DNA from 4 places in the Nitrincola nitratireducens genome. Region 1 is predicted to be linked to each of the others. Evidence: predicted binding sites of a transcription regulator. Region 1 holds the regulator's gene; each other region holds the start of a gene.
The links. Region 1 encodes sigma-54, which starts transcription at its own class of promoters, with help from an activator protein. Its sites were predicted from a motif close to TGGCACNNNNNTTGCTNT; they were not measured.
Positions count from the first base shown of each region.

Region 2: a site for sigma-54 is predicted at 2,154-2,171, ahead of D791_RS01400 (dimethylamine monooxygenase subunit DmmA family protein). Genes of this name have one in related genera too.
Region 3: a site for sigma-54 is predicted at 1,940-1,957, ahead of urtA (urea ABC transporter substrate-binding protein). Genes of this name have one in related genera too.
Region 4: a site for sigma-54 is predicted at 3,311-3,328, ahead of amt (ammonium transporter). Genes of this name have one in related genera too.

Region 1 is NZ_AONB01000001.1:58,856-64,612, reverse strand. It holds gene D791_RS00310 (ATP-binding cassette domain-containing protein) at 1-497, opposite strand, end outside; gene D791_RS00305 (KpsF/GutQ family sugar-phosphate isomerase) at 768-1,736, shown strand; gene D791_RS00300 (KdsC family phosphatase) at 1,736-2,272, shown strand; gene lptC (LPS export ABC transporter periplasmic protein LptC) at 2,272-2,841, shown strand; gene lptA (lipopolysaccharide transport periplasmic protein LptA) at 2,834-3,331, shown strand; gene lptB (LPS export ABC transporter ATP-binding protein) at 3,333-4,058, shown strand; gene D791_RS00280 (RNA polymerase factor sigma-54) at 4,100-5,599, shown strand; gene hpf (ribosome hibernation promoting factor) at 5,651-5,757, shown strand, end outside.
Region 2 is NZ_AONB01000001.1:305,396-311,152, forward strand. It holds gene D791_RS01380 (helix-turn-helix domain-containing protein) at 1-243, shown strand, start outside; gene D791_RS01385 (acylphosphatase) at 254-529, shown strand; gene cobB (Sir2 family NAD+-dependent deacetylase) at 511-1,236, shown strand; gene D791_RS01395 (YbhB/YbcL family Raf kinase inhibitor-like protein) at 1,293-1,922, opposite strand; gene D791_RS01400 (dimethylamine monooxygenase subunit DmmA family protein) at 2,259-2,783, shown strand; gene D791_RS01405 (PDR/VanB family oxidoreductase) at 2,780-3,727, shown strand; gene D791_RS01410 (heme-dependent oxidative N-demethylase family protein) at 3,737-4,771, shown strand; gene D791_RS01415 (aminomethyl transferase family protein) at 4,852-5,757, shown strand, end outside.
Region 3 is NZ_AONB01000009.1:96,597-102,353, reverse strand. It holds gene urtB (urea ABC transporter permease subunit UrtB) at 1-536, opposite strand, end outside; gene urtA (urea ABC transporter substrate-binding protein) at 611-1,894, opposite strand; gene D791_RS09685 (AAA family ATPase) at 2,263-3,450, shown strand; gene D791_RS09680 (DUF192 domain-containing protein) at 3,423-3,728, opposite strand; gene D791_RS18935 (hypothetical protein) at 3,728-3,910, opposite strand; partial or broken gene trhO (oxygen-dependent tRNA uridine(34) hydroxylase TrhO) at 3,916-4,892, opposite strand; gene D791_RS09670 (phosphotransferase family protein) at 5,008-5,394, opposite strand; gene D791_RS20030 (hypothetical protein) at 5,466-5,757, opposite strand, start outside.
Region 4 is NZ_AONB01000009.1:53,094-58,850, forward strand. It holds gene D791_RS09500 (NUDIX hydrolase) at 1-157, shown strand, start outside; gene D791_RS09505 (2OG-Fe(II) oxygenase) at 228-863, shown strand; gene D791_RS09510 (TMEM165/GDT1 family protein) at 964-1,527, opposite strand; gene dbpA (ATP-dependent RNA helicase DbpA) at 1,890-3,269, shown strand; gene amt (ammonium transporter) at 3,434-5,215, shown strand; gene D791_RS20360 (EAL domain-containing protein) at 5,212-5,757, shown strand, end outside.

The sequences.
Region 1 (5,757 bases):
TACATAACGATGTTAGGATCCAATGATATTGCTCGCGCTAACGCAACACGCCTTGCCATTCCTCCTGACAACTCACTGGGCATCAAGGCATACGCTCCTCTAAGCCCAACCGCCTGAAGCTTCATTAATACGATATCCCGTATCATTTCTTCAGGCAGTTGTGTGTGAACTCGGATCGGAAACGCCACGTTATCAAAGACGTTCATGTCCGTAAAAAGCGCGCCGCTCTGAAACAACATCCCCATTTTTTCGCGAATAACAAATAAATCTCTGCGCCCTAGAGAGGGCACACTGCTGCCTTCAACAACGATATCACCGCTGTCTGGGCGCAATTGTCCGCCAATGAGTTTCAACAAGGTGGTTTTACCCGTCCCCGAAGGTCCCATTATGGCCGTCACTTTTCCCCGGGGTATTTTGATATCGACGCCTTTGAAAATAGGCCGATCACCCCTGGAAAAGGTCAAATCTTTAATTTCAACGATGACATCCTCAAGCATGCTTGAAGCACTTCCTGTCGTCGGACTCACTGCTTCCATCCCGTTAGTGCCCTATCTTAAAAACGAACGTGTATTTGACATGCAAAATCACAAAAAGATCTACTATAACACTACCTAAGTCGACTTAAAATGACTCTATCAGAATCACGGTCGTTTACGTATTCTCTCCTGATGAAATGCAAGATATCCGCTTCAACAGATGCTTAGCAATCTAAGCTGAGTTAAACTATGACCTATTACAGTATTCACCTTTAAACTAATGGCAAAATAATGGCTATTGATTATCTGAAAACAGCAAAGCGCACCATTGAGATAGAGCGAGAGACATTAAGCGCTTTGCTAGAGCATCTAGACTCCAGTTTAAACGATGCTTGTTCAATCATGATGACATGCAAAGGCCGTATCATCGTGACAGGAATGGGAAAATCTGGACATATCGGCAACAAAATTGCAGCAACGCTGGCTAGTACAGGTACACCTTCATTCTTTGTGCACCCAGCCGAGGCGAGCCACGGTGATTTGGGCATGTTCACCCCGCAAGATGTCGTTCTTGCCCTGTCCAACTCAGGTGAAACCAATGAAGTGATTACGATTTTACCGCTAATCAAGCGTATGCATGTTCCATTAATTAGCATCACGGCCAACCCCAACTCTACCCTCTCTCGCTTCGCTGACGTCAATCTCCATATCCCCGTCACGCGCGAAGCATGCCCCCTCAATCTAGCGCCAACATCGAGCACTACAGCACAACTCGTTCTTGGTGATGCATTAGCGATCGCTTTGCTCGAAGCTCGGGGATTTAGCGCCGAAGACTTTGCCTTTTCTCATCCAGGGGGCAGCTTAGGTCGACGCTTACTCCTCAAAGTTGATGACATTATGCACTCAGGTGACGATATCCCCTTAGTATCACTCAACACGCCCATTCATGAATCACTCTTGGTCATGACACGCAAACGACTTGGGATGACTGCGATCATTAACGATGCTGGGCAGTTGCAAGGCATATACACAGACGGTGACTTACGTCGAACACTTGATTTAGAAACCAATTTAAAAACCACACCAATTTCTGAAGTTATGACGCATGGATGCACAACAATACAAGCCGGATCTCTTGCAGCAGAAGCACTCCAAATCATGCAAGAACGAAAAATAAACGCCCTACTCGTTACTGATAAAGAAGGAAAAGTCACGGGCGCCTTAAACATGCATGACCTACTTAAAGCAGGAGTCATTTAATGGGTAACTCTCTTTCAGCACAACTGACCGAACGTCTAAGACCTGTAAAACTGGTTGTTTTTGACGTGGATGGTATTTTAACGAATGGCCAATTAAATTTTTTGCCTGACGGACAAGAGATCAAATCCTTTCATACACTGGATGGCTTAGGCATCAAACTGCTGCACAAGGCAGGTATTGAAACCGCCATCATCACGGGCCGAAGCTCACCACAGGTCGAACAACGAGCCAAAGCACTCGGCATCCATTACCTAATGCAAGGCCGTGAAGACAAACTCGTTGCGCTCGAAGAGCTATGGAAGCAACACCATCATAGCGCCGCAACTACGGCTTATATTGGTGACGATCTACCCGACTTAGCGGCCATTATTACCGTCGCCTTTGGTGCATCCGTCCCGAATGGACACCCTCTTGTTCGTGCCGAAGCGGATTGGTGCACAAGCCGCAAAGGCGGAGAAGGTGCCGCTCGTGAATTCTGTGAGGTGATTTTATCTGCACAAGGAAAACTCAACGCACTGATTGATGAGTTTCGCTAATGCGTTGGACTCGCCATTTCGCACTTGCCGTCGTTATTTTATTAACCCTGATTCCTGTTTTATACTGGGGCTGGATGGGTATTAACCGACCAGTCCTTGAGGTCAGTGAACCAAATGAAGACAGAGTCGATTTTTTCATTTTAGACGGCCACCTTAAACGCTATAGTCAATCAGGTGAACTTGTCCATCAACTTTCATCACCGCTTATCGAGCATTTACCGGGTCCATCGATCACTCAGGTGACGCAACCCAAGGTAATACTCATCGGAACAGGTGATAAAGAAACGCACATTAAAGCCGACAAAGGCACGATGACGGATGACGAAAGCAAGATTGAGCTTGCAGGGAACGTCCGTGTTATTGATAATTCATCTTTTGATGCACCTAGAGAGCTAAGAACAGAAACAATGACGTTATTTCCTTCGTCACAGTACGCTGAAACCGCAGACCCTGTCATGGTTGTACAGGCATTCAGTCAGCTATCAGCCATTGGCATGCAAGCCTGGCTGGGTGAACAACGGATCGAATTGCTTTCTGAGGTACGAGGATACTATGCAAAAAGTGAGTAAACTGATAGGCCTGTTGGGAATGGTGGTTCTGAGCAGCTTAGCCTTTGCACTTCCTGAAGATCGAAACCAGCCTATTCATGTTAGCGCTGATCAGGCCAGTTTAAATGAGGCTACAGGTGTTTCTGTCTATTCGGGCAATGTTGAAATCAAACAAGGCAGCATGATCCTCAAAGGCAGTCGTGTCGAACTTCATCGTGACAACCAAGGAAGCATTGCTCGGATCGTATCCTCTGGCAATCCAGCGGAGTTTCAACAGCAATCTGTAGCAAGCCAACCTGTAACACGCGCCTATGGCAATCAAATGGACTATCGTATCCCCACACAACTCATTACCATCACGGGCAATGCTCAAGTTCAACAAGCCAATGACCGCTTTACAGGACAGCGTATTGTTTACAACATGGATAAATCGATTGTAGATGCATTCGGTAGCGAGCAACCTGGTGGTCAACGCGTCGAAATGATCATTCAACCTAGGTCCAACAATTGATATGATCACGCTTGAAGCACAACATTTAGCTAAGTCGTATAAACGTCGACAGGTCGTGCGCGATGTGTCCTTACATCTTAAGCAAGGTGAAATTGTAGGACTCCTTGGCCCTAACGGTGCTGGAAAAACAACCTGCTTTTATATGATTGTTGGTTTGATCAACGCAGATCAAGGCGCTATTTTAATTGATGAAAAAGATATTACCCGTTTACCGATGCACGGGCGCGCACGCCTTGGCTTGGGCTACTTGCCACAAGAAGCCTCCGTATTCAGGAAACTATCGGTTGCTGAAAACATCTTGGCTGTTTTACAAACGCGAAAAGATCTTAACTCATCTCAGCGCAAGGCAATGCTTGAAAGCTTGCTAGAAGAGTTTAGTATTACGCATATACGTGACAGTTTAGGCATGTCCCTATCTGGTGGAGAGCGTCGACGTGTTGAAATCGCGCGAGCGTTGGCAACCGAACCTGCGTTTATTTTGCTTGATGAACCCTTTGCGGGTGTTGATCCAATATCGGTTAGCGATATAAAGCAAACGATCAAGCATCTACAATCTAAAAATATCGGCGTGTTAATCACGGACCACAATGTCCGTGAAACACTTGATATATGTGAACGAGCATACATTGTTTCGGAAGGTCATATCCTTGCAGAAGGCCACCCATCTGACATAATGGCAAATGAACAGGTTCGACAAGCCTATCTTGGCGAGCAGTTCAGGCTCTAAACATTAATCCGTATCCTTCAACTGAGTGATATATCTGGCATATGAAGCAAGCCTTACATTTAAAAATCGGCCAGCACCTCACCATGACGCCGCAATTGCAGCAGGCTATTCGCTTATTGCAATTATCGACGTTGGACCTACAACAAGAGATACAACAAGCGCTGGAAAGCAATCCGCTGCTTGAAATCAGCGAAGATGATACGGATACGGATATCCCAGTCCATTTAAGTTCGGACAACCAACGAGAGCTGAGCACAGAACCCTCCTCAAATGACCGTGAAGAGGTGGTTGAGCATGAAGCGGAAGCTGAGCACGATTGGAACGATCAAATACCTGAAGACCTCCCCACAGACAGCAGCTGGGAAGATACCTTTCAGCATCAAAGTTCAGGGAGCAGTTCTGACAGCGAATGGGCCGACAATGAAAACGACTCTCGTGAAGACACGCTGCTTGATCATTTAAATTGGCAGTTAAATTTAACACCTATGTCCGATGCGGATCGCCTGATTGCTGAAGCGATAATTGAGGCCATTGACCCTGATGGATATCTGCAGGTTAGTGTTGATGAACTCATGGAGCAATTCGTTGCTCAATTCCCCGATATCTTCAGTGATATTGACCTTGATGAAGTCATCGCCGTGTTACACAGGGTTCAACAATTTGACCCCCCTGGCGTTGCGGCACGTGATTTGAGCGAGTGTTTAAGCATTCAGATTAAACAATTACCAGACACTCTGCCTTGGAGAGAAACGGCTTTAAAGTTAGCGAATGAACATCTCCAACTCTTAGGGAATCATGACTACAAAGCGCTAATGCGCAAGCTGCGCTTGAACGAAGAAGACTTGTCGTCGGTCATCGAGATCATTCAGTCACTCAATCCAAAGCCCGGTGCCAGCATTGCTTCCAGTCAATCTGAATATGTCATACCTGATGTTGTCGTTCGCAAAGTCCAAGATCAATGGATTGTCTCGCTAAGCCCAGAGACATCACCGAAGCTTCAGATTAATACACAATATGCCGATTTAATTCGACGAGCCGACAACAGTGCTGACAACACCTATTTGAAAAACCACCTACAAGAAGCTCGCTGGTTTCTAAAGAGCCTAATGAGTCGAAACGAGACCTTATTAAAAGTCGCAACAGAAATCGTCGAGCGCCAAAAAGACTTCTTAGAAATGGGTGAAGAGGGCATGAAACCGATGGTCCTTCATGATATTGCTGAGGCCGTCTCTATGCATGAATCCACCATTTCACGTGTCACCACTCAAAAATTCATTCATACTCCTCGAGGTATTTTTGAATTGAAATATTTTTTCTCAAGCCAGGTGAACACGGCTGATGGAGAAGGCGCATCTTCAACAGCTATCCGAGCTCTGATTAAAAAGCTTGTTACAAGTGAGAATACCGCCAAGCCTTTAAGCGATAATAAAATTGCACAACTCTTAATGGAGCAAGGTATCAATGTTGCCCGTCGAACCGTAGCAAAATATCGTGAAGCTTTAGGTATTCCACCTTCTAATGAGCGTAAGCGTCTGCTTTAATTATAATAGATAGGTACGAGCCATTTCGTACCCTTACCAAGGAGACAACCCATGCAGATCAATATTACTGGCCACCATGTAGAATTGACTGAATCCCTAAATGACTACGTTCACACTAAATTTGAGCGTCTTGAACGTCATTTTGATAACATTACCAA
Region 2 (5,757 bases), 250 kb from region 1:
TATTTACGATTGGAGCCTGGCAGCCAAACCCAGTCTGACCCCCATGAAGAGGGTGTTCTAGAGCATTTGATGATCTTGGAAGGTGAATTGGAGCTCTTTATCGATGGCGCTTGGATTCGGCTGAAACAAGGGGATAGAGTGAAGTTTGCAGGCGATCAGTTTCATGTGTATCGCAACTCAGGCGAGACGCCTGTCGTGTTTCATGACATTATTCATTATGCAAAATCAAGTTGTAGGTCTTAGAGGGGCGATTATGAGCAAACTCTGTTTACATCTCATCATCAGTGGCCGAGTGCAAGGTGTGTGGTTTCGGCGTTTCACACAGGAACACGCCCAGCTTAATAATGTGACGGGCTGGGTAAAAAACTTGCCGGATGGTTCCGTCGAAGCCTTGCTCTGTGGGGATGAGCAAAATGTGCGTCATGTCGAAACCTGGTTGAGTAAAGGTCCAGAGTTGGCAAATGTTGCAGACATTCAAGCACAGCAACAGGCGATGGATGAGTCCTTTACATGCTTCGAGATACGTTAATGCAGTATAGAAATATTGTTGTTTTGACGGGAGCGGGTATTTCCGCAGAGTCTGGCATTAAAACCTTCCGCGATTCGAATGGGCTCTGGGAAGAGCATCGTATTGAAGATGTGGCAACGCCAGAAGGTTTTGCTCGCGATCCTGAGTTGGTGTATCAGTTTTATAACCAGCGTCGGGCCCAATTGAAGCAGGCCGAGATTAAGCCGAATGCAGCACACTTGGCATTGGCGGAGTTTGAGCAACGCCATGTCAGTATGGGAGGACGTTTTACGTTAATTACGCAAAATGTCGATAACCTGCATCAGCGAGCCGGGAGTTTAAATATACTGACGATGCATGGCGAATTGCAAAGTGCGTTGTGTTTAACCTCGGGCAAAGCTCAGACATGGACTGAGGACTTAACGAACCAGGATCGCTGCTCATGCTGCCAGCCTCCCAGTGCCATGCGGCCTAATATCGTTTGGTTTGGTGAGGTGCCGTATGGCTTGGATGAGTGCTTTGAATGCGTAAGTGAATCCGATGTATTTATCTCTATTGGTACGTCCGGTAAGGTCTATCCCGCCGCTGGCTTTATGTCGGTGGCGAAGACTGCCGGTGCTCATACGGTTGAGCTAAATATGGAGCAAACAAGCCATACCTTTGATGAGGGAATTTATGGTCCCGCTTCAAAAGTGGTTGTCGAATATCTTAACTCCATTCGCATATAAAGGAGTCAGCGCAAGATGAGCTGTTGATCATGACAACTCATCCTGCCGCTTGAAGATTATGCTAAAACCGACGGGTTTAAGCTGTATGTGCAGGTGATCGATGCGGAGTCGATGATATGGGGCTGAATTGCGGCTAGGAGATCAGCACCTTTTGCTGCCCCTTTCAGATCAATCGACGCCGTATTCAAGGCATAGACGGTAAACACATAATGATGCAGGCGCTCATCATTCCATGGCGGGCAGGGGCCATCGTATCCAAAATATTGACCTTCCATTTGTTCATCACCTGCAAACCAGGCGGTATAGTCATTCAAACCATGATGCATGCCTTCAAGGGCGTTTGGACCGGGTTTTCCACGAGGCGTAACCCCTTGGCAATGTGTACCTTCCTGTATTTCTGAGGTGGAAGCTGGAATATTCCAAAGTAACCAATGGTAGAAATCGACGCGGGGCAAATCCTTAGGCACTGTTTGACCTTCTTTATTGACCTGATCTCCTTGGCTAGGCACATCAATATCATGACAGATAATCGCAAACGAGAGCGTACCTTCAGGCACATCGCTCCATGCTAAATGTGGATTTTCGTTATCGGATAGAGTGATGGGGCTATCTGATGCAATTTTAGCAAACGCAAATTTCTCGGGAATAGCATGACCTTCTTGAAGGCTTAAACTCGTTAACTTCATGACAAACTCCTGATGTCTTGGTATCGATTAGGATCAATTTTTTCTACGCAGGTTCATTAAATCCAGACTTGAAAGAGGTAAAGCCTACCTCAAATGTGTGGCATTTATGAGCATTTATTACGCTCTATTTTACCTTTTGTGCCCTGCAATTGGGCAAAAAGGGTTAAAATTATTCCTAATAGGAATTTAAGATTACTGTTGTTGATATATAAATCAATGGCCTGCTTAGATTGGCATACTCTGTGCTTTCATTTTAAGAATAAAAAGTTCTTCATGGTAATTTTACAGAAGTGCTTTTGTTTAACCTTGGTGAAAGCAAGTGGAGGAAGTATACCCATGGAGACAGAGTGTCAGAACCGTCTACCGAGTCAGCCAAGCTATGCGCAAAGCATACCAAAGCTGAGCTCGCGCGTTTTAATTTCGATGATCCAAGATGCAGAGCACCCCAAAGCGATAGAACTCTTATCGATGGTTAACGCCTTACCCGTGTCCAAAGTGTTGACAAACATCCAATGGGAGGCGGGTGTGATAGACCCTGTGGTAAGTGATGCCTTACACAGCACCTCTGTGGGGTCCCACTTAGCCATATGTGGGGATGAGCGTTTTATCTGGGCGTGCTGGTCTGTCGCAAGTCAAGCGGGGTGGTTAAACGATGAGATGACCTTGCTAAAAACCGAGGATGTCCGAAATCTGTACTGTGTGCACTGCGGTCATATTCAAGCAATCAGTACTCAAACCGAGGCGGAGTGTCAGTCCTGTCAGGTACAACTCTTTGTGAGAGATCATTTTTCTCAGCGTCTGGGTGCCTATATGGGGGTGTGTCTCGATGCGAATCAGCCATACGGAGGCGAGGTTAAATGATGCGTTCAATGATTGAAGTCGAAGTCACAAAAGTCAAACAGATCACCGATGTTATCCGTGAATTCACCTTATCGCCGATGACAGGGAGCTTGCCTGGTTTTTCATCAGGAAGTCATATCCAACTTCATCTTCCAACGTCTGTGCGAGTCTTGAAAAAGGCCTACTCACTCTTGAGTGATCCTGCGGATACGTCCAGTTATCGCATTGCCGTTCGTTTGCAAGAGCATTCCAAGGGTGGGTCTCGTTTTATGCATGAAAGGCTCTCGGAAGGGGATCATTTGCACATCACGCCCCCTGCGAATCTGTTTGCACCGAACTCATTTGCTCGGCATCACCTGATGATTGCAGGTGGCATAGGCATCACGCCCTTTCTCTCGTATCTTGCAGAATTTCAACGTCAATCCAAGTCGTATGAGTTGCACTATGCCTATCGCGGTGGTGTAACGGATGCTTATGTCACTGATCTTCGTCAAGCCTTCTCAGCCAAACTACACACCTATGATTCCAATCTTGAGCAACGCTTGGATTTAGATCAACTGTTGTCTAACCAACCCGTTGGGACGCACGTGTACGTTTGTGGGCCTGAGCGTTTACGCCTTGCGGTACAAGAGGCCGCGACCAAAAACGCTTGGTCACCGTCACGAATTCATTGGGAGGCCTTTGCAGGCGCTGAACCGGGTCAAGCGTTTCAGGTTGAGTTGGCACGCTTGAATAAAACCTTGGAGGTGAGTGCAGACGAAAGTTTGTTAGAGGCATTAGAAGCGTCTGGCGTTGAGATTCCAAATCTATGTCGCGGGGGTGTCTGCGGTCAGTGTGTAACGACCTATCTGGAAGGGGAGGTGGAGCATCGTGATGCATTTTTATCTCAAGCCGATCAGTCGCAGCAATTGATGCCCTGTGTGTCACGTGGCAGGTGTGGCAGCCGACTTGTGTTAGACCTTTAGGAGAATTTTATGTCTGTCGTTTTTAATCCCATCGAATCCTACCGCGACGATTTCACCTTTCGGAACACATCGAAGGCAATTAAGCGTTTCCCTTTCCCGTTTCCTGAAGATCAGTATATGTATTCAGTCAATATCGAACCGGCCTTAAAAGGGGAGGCTGGAAGTGTCTTTGAGCATTGGTTTGATATTGATGAACATTATCTGTCTGAGGTGGCAGAGCGAGCGAAGGTCTTAGAAAAGGATCCTGATCGTTGTCTAGTCATGCCTCATATGGAGTGTGCTGCTTGGGACAGCTTAGCCTTGTTGATGACGCATTTAGCCCGTGATTATCCAGAATGGTTTGAGTTGTATCAATCGGGTGATCAATGGGTTTGGGTGAATCATGCGCTGAATCTGCGGCAGGCATTCACCTATGGTGATTCTGAAACCTTGCCTTGCGAACCCTTGGAGTACATTACGCGTCAGGTGCAAGGTGACTTCGCGATTCTTGACCAGCGCGACAATAACCTATGGATGGATGCAGGCATGGTCACAGGTCCTGCCGATTGGTCGATTAAGTTTGATGCGGGCATGAACTTTACTCAGTGGCATGCCCCTGTCCCCATGGCTCATAAAATGGGCGTGTTTGATCGCGCACTTAAATACCTGATGAATATCCAGGTGGATCGACCTGTTCGCCGCTTGAACTGGACAATGACGGTCAATCCACGCCTTGATACCTCCTCCGAAACCTATCACGAATGGGGGCATGAGCGTAGCTTGGTGACCCCTGACAATGTGGCTCAGATGGTTCACTTACGTGTTGAGTTACAGTTTTTAGCGCGCTTACCACGCAGTCATGCCCTGATGTTCAGTATCCGCACCTATTTAATTCGTTTAGATGAATTGGCAACACAGCCGGAGTGGGCGTGCCGTTTGCATCGCGTGTTAAGAGACCTTCCTGACGAGTTGGCGGATTACAAGGGACTCAGTCAGTACCGGGCTATGGTGGTTGATTGGCTAAAATCCTACGATCCGGCTGAACGTCCTTGTTGTGCCGAATAAGCCGTATGGCTGAAGTAGGGCATTACGAGTTTTTGAAACAGACGACTTACTTACACATAAACATGACTGAGGTCTAAACAATGGCAAATTCTTGGCGAACGTCGGCATTAGCCGATCGGCATAGAGCACTGGGGTCTAAGTTAGAAGATTGGAATGGCATGGGCACTGCTTGGACCTATGACACGGATCTGGCAGATGCGCATGAAGCGATTCGTACACGTGCCGGATTGATGGATGTATCGGGACTGAAAAAAGTACATTATGTGGGCCCACACGCAGAATCCCTGTTGGAGTATGCAACGAGCCGCGATATTTCGAAGGTGTACCCAGGAAAGTCGGTCTACGCGACCTTTTTAAACGAAGCGGGTAAGTTTGTTGACGACTGTGTGATCTACAGGACAGGCCCAAATGCGTTTATGGTGGTTCACGGTGCGGGCATCGGCCATGAAATGTTGGTTCGCTCTGCACAAGGACGTCAAGTGGCAGTGTTGTTTGATGATGATCTCCATGATTTATCCTTACAAGGGCCTTTAGCCGTCGAGTTATTGGCCGAGTGTGTTCCAGGAATACGTGACTTGCCCTATTTCCATCATATTCAAACTCGCTTATTTGATTGCCCTGTGATGATTTCACGCACAGGGTACACTGGTGAGCGTGGCTATGAGATTTTTTGCAAAGCAACCGATGCGCCATTGATTTGGGACACTCTGCTTGAGAAAGGCGCGGCCTACGGTGTGGTTCCCTGCGCATTCACCGCACTGGATTGGTTGCGTGTTGAAAGTTATTTATTGTTTTATCCCTACGATAATTCAGAAAAATACCCATTTGTTGATCAGCCTGCCGGTGATACGCTCTGGGAACTGGGTCTTGATTTTACAGTGTCCCCCACCAAGGGTGAGTTTCGGGGAGGCTCAGAGCACAAGCGCTTGCAAGGTAAAGAGCGCTTTAAAATCTTTGGTGTGTTGCTGGATGCCAAGGTTGCAGCG
Region 3 (5,757 bases), on a different contig from region 1:
ATCAGATCACGGACTTTGTCATTTGTTTCTGAGGTGTAGGCCGCACGAATCAGACTTAGGGCTTCTGGATCTGGATCGCCCATCATTTGTCGTACCGCTTTGATTCGAGTTTTGCTGGAGTCTGCTGTTAAGCCTGTTTGAGCCATGACTCGGCGAATCTGCGTGCGTTGTGCATTGTTGAGGGCAACACGGCGAAAATCCCGAGGGCGCTCAATGACAACATCACGTTCATCCAGAAAATGTAAGGCGCTTTGTCCCGCCTCGGCACGATCCACTAAATAAAGTTGGTTATCCGTGCGGTTAAAAAAGAACTTGCCCTCTAGCAGTAAACCGTAAATATCGAAGGCCAATTCATGTTGTGACTGTGTCAAAAGCTCAATGGCTTTTGTTCGGTCTTGGTTATTCGATGAGATCAACAGCGTCTGCAACTCAAGAAGCACAGGGTCGTCAGATTTGGCAAATGCAGGTTGTACAGCACAGAGCAGGAGAACCAGCAGGCCTAAAGCGCACATTAGGTGCTTAATCCGGCTTTTCATAATTGAATATCCCAGAAAAGTGGAGCGAGAAGTCGCTGCATGCAGAGGTTGCATGCAGCGAAGTACACTTGCGATTATTCGAAGTTCTGACCTGAGCAGGTTTTGGTGACTACGTTGTAGTTACCGCACGAGAGAGGCTTGCGCCAATCTGAAATAATATCTTTAGAACCTTCTAAGAAGTCAGACCACGCATCGCCAACAACGGTGCTAGGCGTTTGCCAAACCACTTCAAACTGACCATCGGACTGGATTTCACCGATAAAGACAGGTTTGGTGATGTGATGGTTTGGCATCATCGCCGCATAGCCACCCGTCAAATTGGGCACTGTGACACCGATGATGGCTTCTTGGACGGCTGATGGATCCGTCGTGCCTGCTTTGTTTACCGCTTCAACCCACATGTTAAAGCCGATGTAGTGCGCTTCCATTGGGTCATTGGTTACGCGGTTGGTGTCACCCGTAAACGCATGCCAAGTATCGATAAACTCGTCATTCGCCTCGGTGTCGATGCTCATGAAGTAGTTCCAAGCTGCCAAGTGCCCGACCAGAGGCGCGGTATCAATACCGGACAGTTCTTCTTCACCAACAGAGAAGGCAATGACTGGGATATCTTCTGCAGAGACGCCTTGCGCACCTAACTCACGGTAGAAGGGTACGTTTGCGTCACCGTTAATGGTGGATACAACGGCTGTTTTCTTGCCTTCACCACCAAAGCGACGTATGTCAGAAACGATGGTCTGCCAATCAGAATGACCGAACGGCGTGTAGTTAATCATGATGTCCGCTTCTGCAACCCCTTTGGATTTCAAGTAGGCTTCAAGAATGCGGTTGGTGGTGCGTGGGTAGACATAATCGGTCCCAGCCAGTACCCAGCGCTCAATACCCAGCTCATTCATTAAGTAGTCAACAGCAGGGATGGCTTGTTGGTTAGGTGCGGCACCTGTATAGAAAACGTTTTTAGACGACTCTTCACCTTCGTACTGAACGGGGTAAAACAACAGTCCGTTAAGCTCTTCAACAACGGGTAAAACAGATTTACGTGAAACAGATGTCCATGCACCAAAAATAGCCGCGACTTTATCACGCTCAAGCAGCTCACGTGCACGCTCTGCGAACAGTGGCCAATCCGACGCAGGGTCCACTACAACGGCTTCTAACTGTTTGCCTAAAACGCCACCTTGCTTGTTTTGCTCTTCAATCAGCATCAGCATGGTGTCTTTCAGTGTGGTTTCACTGATAGCCATGGTGCCGGATAGTGAGTGCAATACGCCGACTTTAATAGTGTCGGAGGCTTGAGCGGTGATTGCCGCAATTGACAGAGCGAGAGCACAGGTTGCAGTGGCCAGTTTCTTGTTCATCTGTTTCATCGGTCAAATCCTATCTGGTTTAAGGTTTGCTGTGATACAGCATTAAGTGTGCCAATTCTTCAAACCCCCTGTAATTGAAGGTTGTGAACCTGATTAAGGTGTGCAGGAGGGGGATGTTGATAAAGAGGCTTGCCCTGTGTTGGTGCGAAAAAGATTTTAATGGCGCTCGATAATAGGGCGAGGCTTGCTCTGGCTAATTCTAGAGACTAAGGTACAAGGGGTAGAGTAAGTCTTTGATGAGCATGGTGTATTTAAAATGTCCGTATTTCGATAAGGCTTTTGGGTGTACTTTTGGGTTTAATCAGAGTATTACATATAGCGTTAGCGTATCTAAAGTCGGTCGTGTTTAGAGGTGTTGTATGAAAATAGTTGGCTTCCGATTGGAGAACATTGCAGGCTTGAGCCAGTTAAACGTGACAATGCCTGCGTATTTAGAAGACTCGGGTCGTGTGACCTTGCTTAGTGGTAGCAGCGGCACAGGTAAGTCGGCCGCTATGCGTGCCTTGGCCTATGGGCTGACCTGGTTTTCTTCACGACTAAAGAATGACAAACTGAATGGCAAGATGTTTCCGATAAGTGACCTAAAAGAGGGCGCTGATCATTGCTCACTTGAAATTCGTGCAGAAGATCCCAGTGTTGAAGGCACGTTAAGTTGGGCGCTAACGCGTAAGAAAAAGGGCGCAGGGTTTGCTGATCGAGCCGAAATAAGTGAGATGGTGGCTGTGACGCAACACTATGCTCAGCGGCTTCAACGTGATGCAGAAGACGGTATCCCATTAGTGGCGTATTATCCGTCGGATCGCTCATTCAGCATCCCCAATTTCTTGCCCAAAGGATCACTGACGCATCCGTTAAATGTTCTGGATAATACGGTTCCAGATAGTGTTGATTTCATCACTTTTTTTCATTGGCTGCGTGAGCAAGAAGACCTGGAGAATGAGTTGCGCAGTCGAGCCATGCATCTCAGCCTAGCGAATGCTCGTCGTCAGCACGCGCATCCTGACATATCCAACCTGTATAAGGCATTGGATGTTGAGCGTTGCCAGTCAGCACACCCTCCCATGACCGCTTTGCGTCAGGTATGGCAATACCTCTTGCCTGAGTTAACCAATATCCGTATAGAGCGCCATCCCGCACCCCGTTTGTTGTTTGATAAACGAGGCGTTACCTTAGAGTTAAACCAACTGTCACGGTCGGAGCGCCAGTTGTTGGCATTAAGTGGCGATATTGTTAAACGTTTGTGCCAGACCCATCCCTTGAGCCTGACCCCTTTAAGCGGCAGTGGGATTATCCTCATTGACGATATCGATCAATCCTTGGATGTGAAAATGCAGCCGACGCTACTCAAGTCTTTGGCCTATTTGTTCCCAAATTGCCAGTTTATCGTGACTGGACAAGCGCTTGCGCTTGCGCAAAGCGATTTACCTCTAGTGCACTATTGCTTGGACAAGACGGAACACGCCGAGGTTCAAGAGGGCAGTGCAACACGCTTATTGGCTGCCCCTTTGGGAAAAGTGAGTCAATCTTTATCGGGAGAGGAGTCTTGATCTAAGATGATGCGCCCACGAGGCTGGTCTTGGGCGCGTATCTGTTGGCGCTCAAACCAGCCTTGATTCACCTCTAGAGCATATTGGGCGGGTCTATCTGAACAATGGATTTGGTCCGATAAGGGATGCATGTCAGTGACTTGCATCAGCACAAACTCTGCATCAAAAAAACCAATGGATAAGGGAACCAATGTGTTGCGCATCCAGAAACAGAGCGGCTCGGCGTTGTTAAAAACGAACAGCATGCCAGCATCCTCATCCAGATGTTCGCGCCACATCAGCCTCTTGAACGTTGCACGGGCGTCTGAGCCAACTCTACCTTGAGTTGTTTTCCGCCGATCTCAAACTTAGCGGTATCAAATGCGTACAGATCTGCGTTTGCATTGGTGGCAAGGCAAACAAAGGCGATGAATCCTAAAAAAAGACGCAGACGACCTCTTGGCAACGTCGGAAACAACATTGGTACTAGTCCTTTTGCTGTGCGACTTTACGTGCCTTTTTTTCGGCTCTGCGTCGTTCAGCGGTTTGAAGCGCATCGGCACCAATATGGGCTTCGCCACGTTGTTTAGCCAATTCCAATTGCTTTTGCCGAGAGGCGTAGCGCTCACGCTGCTCTGGGGTCTGTTTATCGGCGCAATGAGGGCAGCTAATGCCTTCTTCGTAATGCGGGCTGAGCGTATCTTCTTCAGATAAGGGCGCTCGGCAACCCGCACAGAGCGAATAATGACCCGGTTGCAGGTCGTGATCAACGGTGACGCGATTATCAAATACAAAGCATTCACCCTCCCATAAAGACGCCTCTTTTGGGACCTCTTCAAGGTACTTTAGAATGCCGCCGTGCAAATGATAGACCTCTTCAAAGCCTTGCTCTTTTAAATAGGCCGTGCTTTTTTCACAACGTATGCCACCTGTACAAAACATAGCGACTTTCTTGTGTTGCTGGGGATCTAGATGTGTTTTGACATAGTCCGGAAATTCACGGAAGGTCTCTGTTTTAGGGTTTATCGCCCCTTTAAACGTGCCAATGCCAACCTCATAGTCGTTACGTGTATCCACCAGAATCACGTTTGGATCACTGATCAGGGCGTTCCAGTCTTTCGGTTCGACATAGGTTCCGACAACTCTCTTAGGGTCGATGCCTTCAACGCCGAGCGTGACAATTTCTTTTTTCAATTTCACTTTTGTACGATAAAAAGGCTGTTCGTCGCTTAATGACTCTTTGTAGTCAATACCGGAAAAGGCTTCGTATTGTGCAAACCAGTCTTTCAAGGCATCAATGGCTTGGCGAGAGCTGCAACCGTGCCATTAATGCCTTCAGCCGCTAAGAGTAATGTGCCACGAATACCCTGCTGTTCAAGGGTGGCCTGTAAGGGGGCTCTTAACGCGACATGGTCTTCCAAGGTAACAAATTTATACAGTGCACAGACAACAATCTTAGACATAGCTTCCTCTAGCTCAACAGTTCTAGCCTAACTGGGCTGATCCGCATAGGAAGACGTGACGTGCAGGCTAGGGCACGACTTCCAGAATGAATCGATAAATGAATTGGTCAATATTTTAACAGCTTTGTTGCGTTTGTGCTCGACTCCATAACGCATCTAACTGCGTTAACCATTGACTCATGCGTGTCCAAGCGTTTTCGGCTGGGTAGGTTGGCAAGTACTGCATTAAATATTGGCGTTCTGATTGAGTTAATTGCAGCATGCGTTGCAGTGCAATGGCATCTATCCAGGGGTTTCCACGCGTCGCATATTCCCAATCGATTAGAATGACGTGTTCATGGCTCAACAATAAATTCCCGGGATGGATGTCCTGATGAATAAAGCACATCATCTCGTCACACCATAGACGAACCTCTGCCAAGAGTGATGCTTCAAGCGCATCCGTGTCCGCCCCATGTCCAGCTAAGTCGGCATACTGTTGAATCAAGGCTGTGTAGTTCATTTTGTGACCCTCAAAGGGGATTTGCCATAGCTCCGTGACGCTGTGCAACAGGTGTTGGCGTTGTGCAGGGCTCAGGGTTTGAGGATCAAAGGTGTGAGTGGCTTGATCGTCAAATAAAATCCCATCCTCCAGATACAAGCACACTTTGGTGCCCAGCTCCGCCCATGGATGCACTGCAAGGCAAGACGCTCAGCAATGTGAGAGCTGCCTGGTTGGTGATGAATACGCTCACGCCAGATATAGCGTTGATTACCACAGGTTAAACGCCAATGCTGATTAGCCGTACCTGCACCTATATAGTCGATGTCAGGCATTGCGTTTAACCAAGTGATTAACTCAGTTGGGAGACGAAGGATAGGTTGG
Region 4 (5,757 bases), on a different contig from region 1:
CCCTTTGGATCCAGACATCATCGCCTGCCACTGGCTAACGCTTTCTGAAATTAAAGCACTGCAATTAGCGGGTCGTTTACGCAGCGATCTGGTCATGAAGTTGATCGAAGATGATCTTGCTGGCAATGCGTTTCCACTTGAAATCATACAGTCATAAAAACACGTGACCCAACATCGACTTCAGTGTATAAATCGCGCTCTGTCACTCTATGTTCGGTCACACTTTCATGAATCAACACACTGCCTTTTTCGATACTCTGGCCGACGAACTCGTCGATCGTGGCTATGCCATTTTGCACCAAGGCGTCCCGGCTGAACTCTGTTGTCAGTTACGCTCCCGTATTCAAGAACTTGATGATGAGGATTTTAAACGAGCCGGCATTGGTCGAGAACAAGATCATCAAATCAACACCCAAATACGACGAGATCAAATTCGTTGGCTGAGTCAAAACAACCCTACCGAAAACACCTATCTCAACTGGATGGATACCCTTCGCTCAGCCCTCAATCAACGTCTTTTTATGGGATTGTTTGATTATGAAGCGCATTTTGCGCATTATCCTGTTGGCGCCTTCTACAAACGCCATGTTGATGCGTTCAAAGGACGCACCAACCGGGTGCTGACCACCGTGGTCTATTTGAATAAAGATTGGCAAAAAGATGAAGGTGGTGAACTGATCCTTTACCCTGAAACAGGTGACACACCCATTGAATGCGTTCTCCCTGAATCTGGAACCTTGGTGTGTTTTTTAAGCGACCGTTTTCCACATGAAGTGCTCACAGCCTATCGAGACAGATACAGTATTGCCGGATGGTATCGCGTCAACAATACGCTCGGTGACCAGATCGATCCTCCGCGTTAATCTGCACAAGCCACCCACTCTCACCTTGGTCAAATCGAGAGTGGGGGCATGTTGAGCGTCATCAGCCCTGAATGACCATCAGCCTATATATTCGAGCGTACTAGAGAATCAGAGACACCAATAGCGATACTCCCATCAATACGAAAACACCTGCAGCAATTCGACGAAACACTGTGAAATTTAGACGTTCCAGTAGCCATTGCCCTGCAAACACAACCGGCACATTCGCTAACATCATGCCAAGTGTTGTTCCGAGCGTCACCGCTACAATCGCTTCATACTTAATGGCCAGCATAACGGTGGCGATCTGTGTTTTATCGCCTATTTCCGCTAGGAAAAATAAGACAAAACTCGCTCCAAATGCCCCCCAACGCGCATACTGTTGGCCCACATCTTCCTCTTCATCGGGAATCAATATCCAGGCGGCCATGGCAAAGAAGCCTATCGCTAACAGCAAAATTGCCCAATTGCCCGACAAAAGATTCGACAGCCAATCGCCAAATAGAGCCGATGCACCATGGTTAATCAGAGTTGCAACTAAGATTGCACAACAAATGGTCCAAGGTTTACGGAATTTAGCCACTAATAACAAGGAAAGAAGCTGGGTTTTATCGCCCACTTCGGCTAAAGCAACGGCAAGGGTTGAGAACAAAAACGCTTCCATGATGACACCAGGGGCCAGACGATTAACCATAAGGTATGAATACACGTCCGGCCCCGGTAGGTGTATTAATACCTTAGGTCTCATCAATCTCACTGCATGAATCACTGAGCGCGGCAACCATAAGCATGTGGCTCAAGTATGTTGGCTGACGCCTTGGCAACGAAATACCAAGAGATTACTCCCCTAAGAGTGAGGTTATGCTAATGAGCTTTGATCTAAATGTCAAACGCCTAACCGCCCTTCAGATGTCGTCAATCTGTGGAGGAAGAAATCAGAAGGTTCATGTTCGATGATCATAGCCTTCACGCACAGCACTCAGCGCATGCTATAATTCCCACTCAAATTTAAAATGTGGACATCCTGTGAAACCTGAAGATTTTGCCCAACTCCCGCTACCCCCTAAAGCCTTAGAGAATCTCGCTCAAATGGGCTACACCGCCATGACGCCCATTCAGCAGCAAAGCTTACCCGTCATACTCCAAGGTCGAGACATCATCGCTCAAGCCCAAACAGGTAGCGGTAAAACAGCCGCATTTGGTATCGGTCTATTGGAAAAAATCAATCCTCGCTTTTTCGGAGTACAGGGTCTAATTTTATGTCCAACTCGTGAATTAGCGACGCAGGTCGCCACAGAGCTTCGAAAACTTGCACGCTACCTTGATAATATTAAAATTGTTTCCATTTGTGGCGGACAACCCATTGGCCCTCAAATTGGCTCACTGGAACACGGGGCTCATATCGTCATTGGTACGCCTGGACGTTTACGCGATCATTTACGCAAACAAACGCTTAACCTTGAGTCCTTGCACACCCTGATTCTCGATGAAGCTGACCGCATGCTCGACATGGGGTTTGAAGACGATATTCGTTTTATCATTGGCGCGACACCCGAGAAACGCCAAACACTTCTTTTTTCGGCTACCTATCCAGACACGATTGAGGCAATGAGTGCGGCTTATCAATTTGACCCTCTGCGTGTCAGTGTCGAAAGCCAACATGATGACAGCACCATCGAACAAGCCTATATCACATACAAAAATCAAGACAAAACAGAGACACTTGCCGCACTGTTGCAACACTTCGCCCCTGAAGCTGCGATTATTTTCTGCAACACCAAGCAAACCTGCAGCGATATGGTGGCCGCACTCCGTAACTATGGACTTAAAAGCCTAGCGTTACATGGTGATTTAGAGCAACGAGATCGTGATCAAGTCCTCATTCGCTTCAGCAATGGCAGCTGCCGCTATTTGTTTGCAACAGATGTAGCCGCTCGTGGCTTAGACATTGACAGTGTCGACCTAGTCATTAATGCTGACTTACCCGCTGACCCTGCCGTCTATACCCATCGCATTGGCCGCACAGGACGAGCCGGACGTCAAGGGATGGCCATTAGCCTGTGTTCAGACCGTGAAACCTATCGTTTAAAGCGCATCGAAGAGTTGCAAACGCAAGCAATCAAAGCGCTTAAACCTCTGGCTTCCCCCTCTCCCGATAAGGTGCCCGAACCCGCTAAAATGACCACTTTATGCATTGCAGGAGGACGGAAAGACAAACTCCGACCTGGCGATATTTTAGGCGCTCTAACCGCCTCTGGTGAGCTCACAGGCGATGCGATTGGAAAAATCAATGTCACTGATTTCTCGGCCTATGTGGCCATAGAGCGTGCAGTCTCACCACGTGCTCTTGAGCTTTTAAAACAGGGCAAAATCAAGGGCCGTAGTTTTAAAGTTCGTCGTCTTTAATAAACTCAAAAGTGGTCCTTATCTACTAAACCTTTGTTTTATGGCACAACTCCTGCAGTAGTTAAGATACTGGTCAAGTAATAGCATCTTAACTCCCTGTTTGAAGTACCTCTGTTTTTCTCAGCGCACTCATTTAGGGCAGGACAAAAAACGGGGGCCGATTTGTGATAGATAAGAGTGCACTCGACGCGTTATGGATTATGATTGGCGCCGTCTTGGTCTTAATGATGCAAGGCGGTTTTCTGTGCCTAGAATCAGGTCTTACGCGCAGTAAAAACGCCATCAATGTAGCGTTAAAAAATGCATTCGATTTAATTGTTGCAGCACTTCTCTTCTGGCTACTAGGTTTTACCATTATGTTTGGCCAACACGATGCCTGGTCACTTGATCTGCGCTGGTTAGCGGCTGACTTTACTGATGATAGTTTATGGCATGCCAGCTTTTTTCTGTTTCAGCTGACCTTTTGCGCCACCGCAGCAACGATTGTCTCGGGCGCCATTGCTGAGCGCAGCCGTTTTCAAGTCTACGTTCTCATTACCGCCCTCATTAGCTTGATTCTTTACCCCACGTTTGGACACTGGGCGTGGAGTGGTGCCATTAACCCGACATCTGGCTGGCTGGAGGCACTGGGGTTTACGGATTTTGCGGGCAGCACCGTTGTCCACAGTTTAGGAGGATGGGTGGCACTGGCAGCCGTCATCGTGATTGGGCCACGCACGGGACGCTTTGTTCAGGGTAAACCTCAGGAGATACCCGGCAGCAATCTCCCTTTGGCCATTCTGGGTATGTTATTTTTCATGATTGGTTGGATTGGCTTTAATGGTGGCAGCACCTTAGAGTTCAACGAAAAAATTGCAGGCATTATTGTCAACACCATCATCTCGGCTTGTGCGGGTGGAATGATGGCCATGATTTTATCAAATGCCGAAAAAGAGAAGGTTCGCAGTACAAGCCTCACCATTAATGGCACGTTAGCCGGACTGGTCGCCATCACCGCTGGTTGCCACTTAGTTTCGACACCTCATGCTGCACTGATTGGTGCCATTGGTGCCTTCGTCATGTTCATGACCGACCGATTAATGCTGCGTTACCAACTTGATGATGCCATTTCAGCCGTCCCTGTTCATCTTGCAGCCGGTATTTGGGGAACTCTGGCGGTGGCGCTTTTCGGCCACTTAGATGCGTTAGGCGAGCCCTTCAGTCGGTTTGAATGGATAGGCATCCAGCTTATTGGCATTGCGGCGTGCGCACTCTTTGTTTTTCCAACGTCTTATTTAGTATTGCAGCTACTTAAGCGCCTCACACCTTTGCGTGTCAGTTTAGACGCCGAGCACCAAGGTCTGAATTTTTCAGAGCACGGTGCCCGTACAGAATTAAGCGAACTGTTATCGAGCATGCAAGAGCAAGAACGCACGGGTGACTTAAAACAGCGTGTTCCGGTTGAACCCTTTACCGAAGTTGGACAAATAGCAGCACAATACAATCGTGTGATGTCGAACCTCAATCGCATGATTATGCGCACACGCTTGATTGTCAGGGATATGCAAGACGGCATTATTACCTTTTCAAATAAGGGCATTATCACCAGCGCCAACCCAGGGGCTGAAGTGATTTTTGGACGGTCGGCTCAGGACATCATTGGCTCACCGAGCGGATTACTGTTGCATGAAGACTCGCGCCAGTTTTTTCCTGCCACGCATTTAAATGATCTATTCGTAACACTCGCCAGCAGTCCAGATGAAGGCCCACATGAACTCGTGGGGTTTAAAAACGACCTATCTCTTCCCTTCCCTATTGAAGTAACCACCTCAGCGAGCCCCACCGAGGAAGGTATACAATACAGTGCGCTGATCCGAGACATTAGCGAACGAAAACGCATGGAAGCACGCTTGCACCGTCACTCTGAACTCGCACAAGTCACCTTGGAAGCAATCACCGAAGCGTGATCACCTGCGATGCCCAAAAAAATACGGTCTATTTGAATCCCATGGCCTGTACGCTTTTGGGCTGGGAGGCCCAGGCCGCATTTGGCCTCCCTATTGACACACTCTTACCCATGCAAGACAGTGATGGAGACAGAGTCCTCATATCAACGCTTTGCACCGATACCCACTTTAATAATACGTCAAACTCATCATTCAGCTATTTTAAGCTGAGGAACAAACACGGCAAGACGGCTGAGGTGCAAATTAAGTGCTCGCCACTTTTCGATACACAAAAAAAGAGCATGGGTTGGGTGATAGCCCTGCAAGACATGACCCAAAACAACCGACTGCAAGAGATGCTCACTTTTCAAGCCGTCCATGACACCTTAACAGGGCTGATCAATCGACGTGAGTTTGAGCGGCGTTTAGAAGGTCTAATCATTGAAGCACAAACACAAGGGGCCGAGCATCTCCTGTGCTATCTGGATTTAGATCAATTCAAGCTGGTCAATGACACCTGTGGCCATCGCGCTGGGGACGCGCTGCTCAAACAGCTGTCCAGT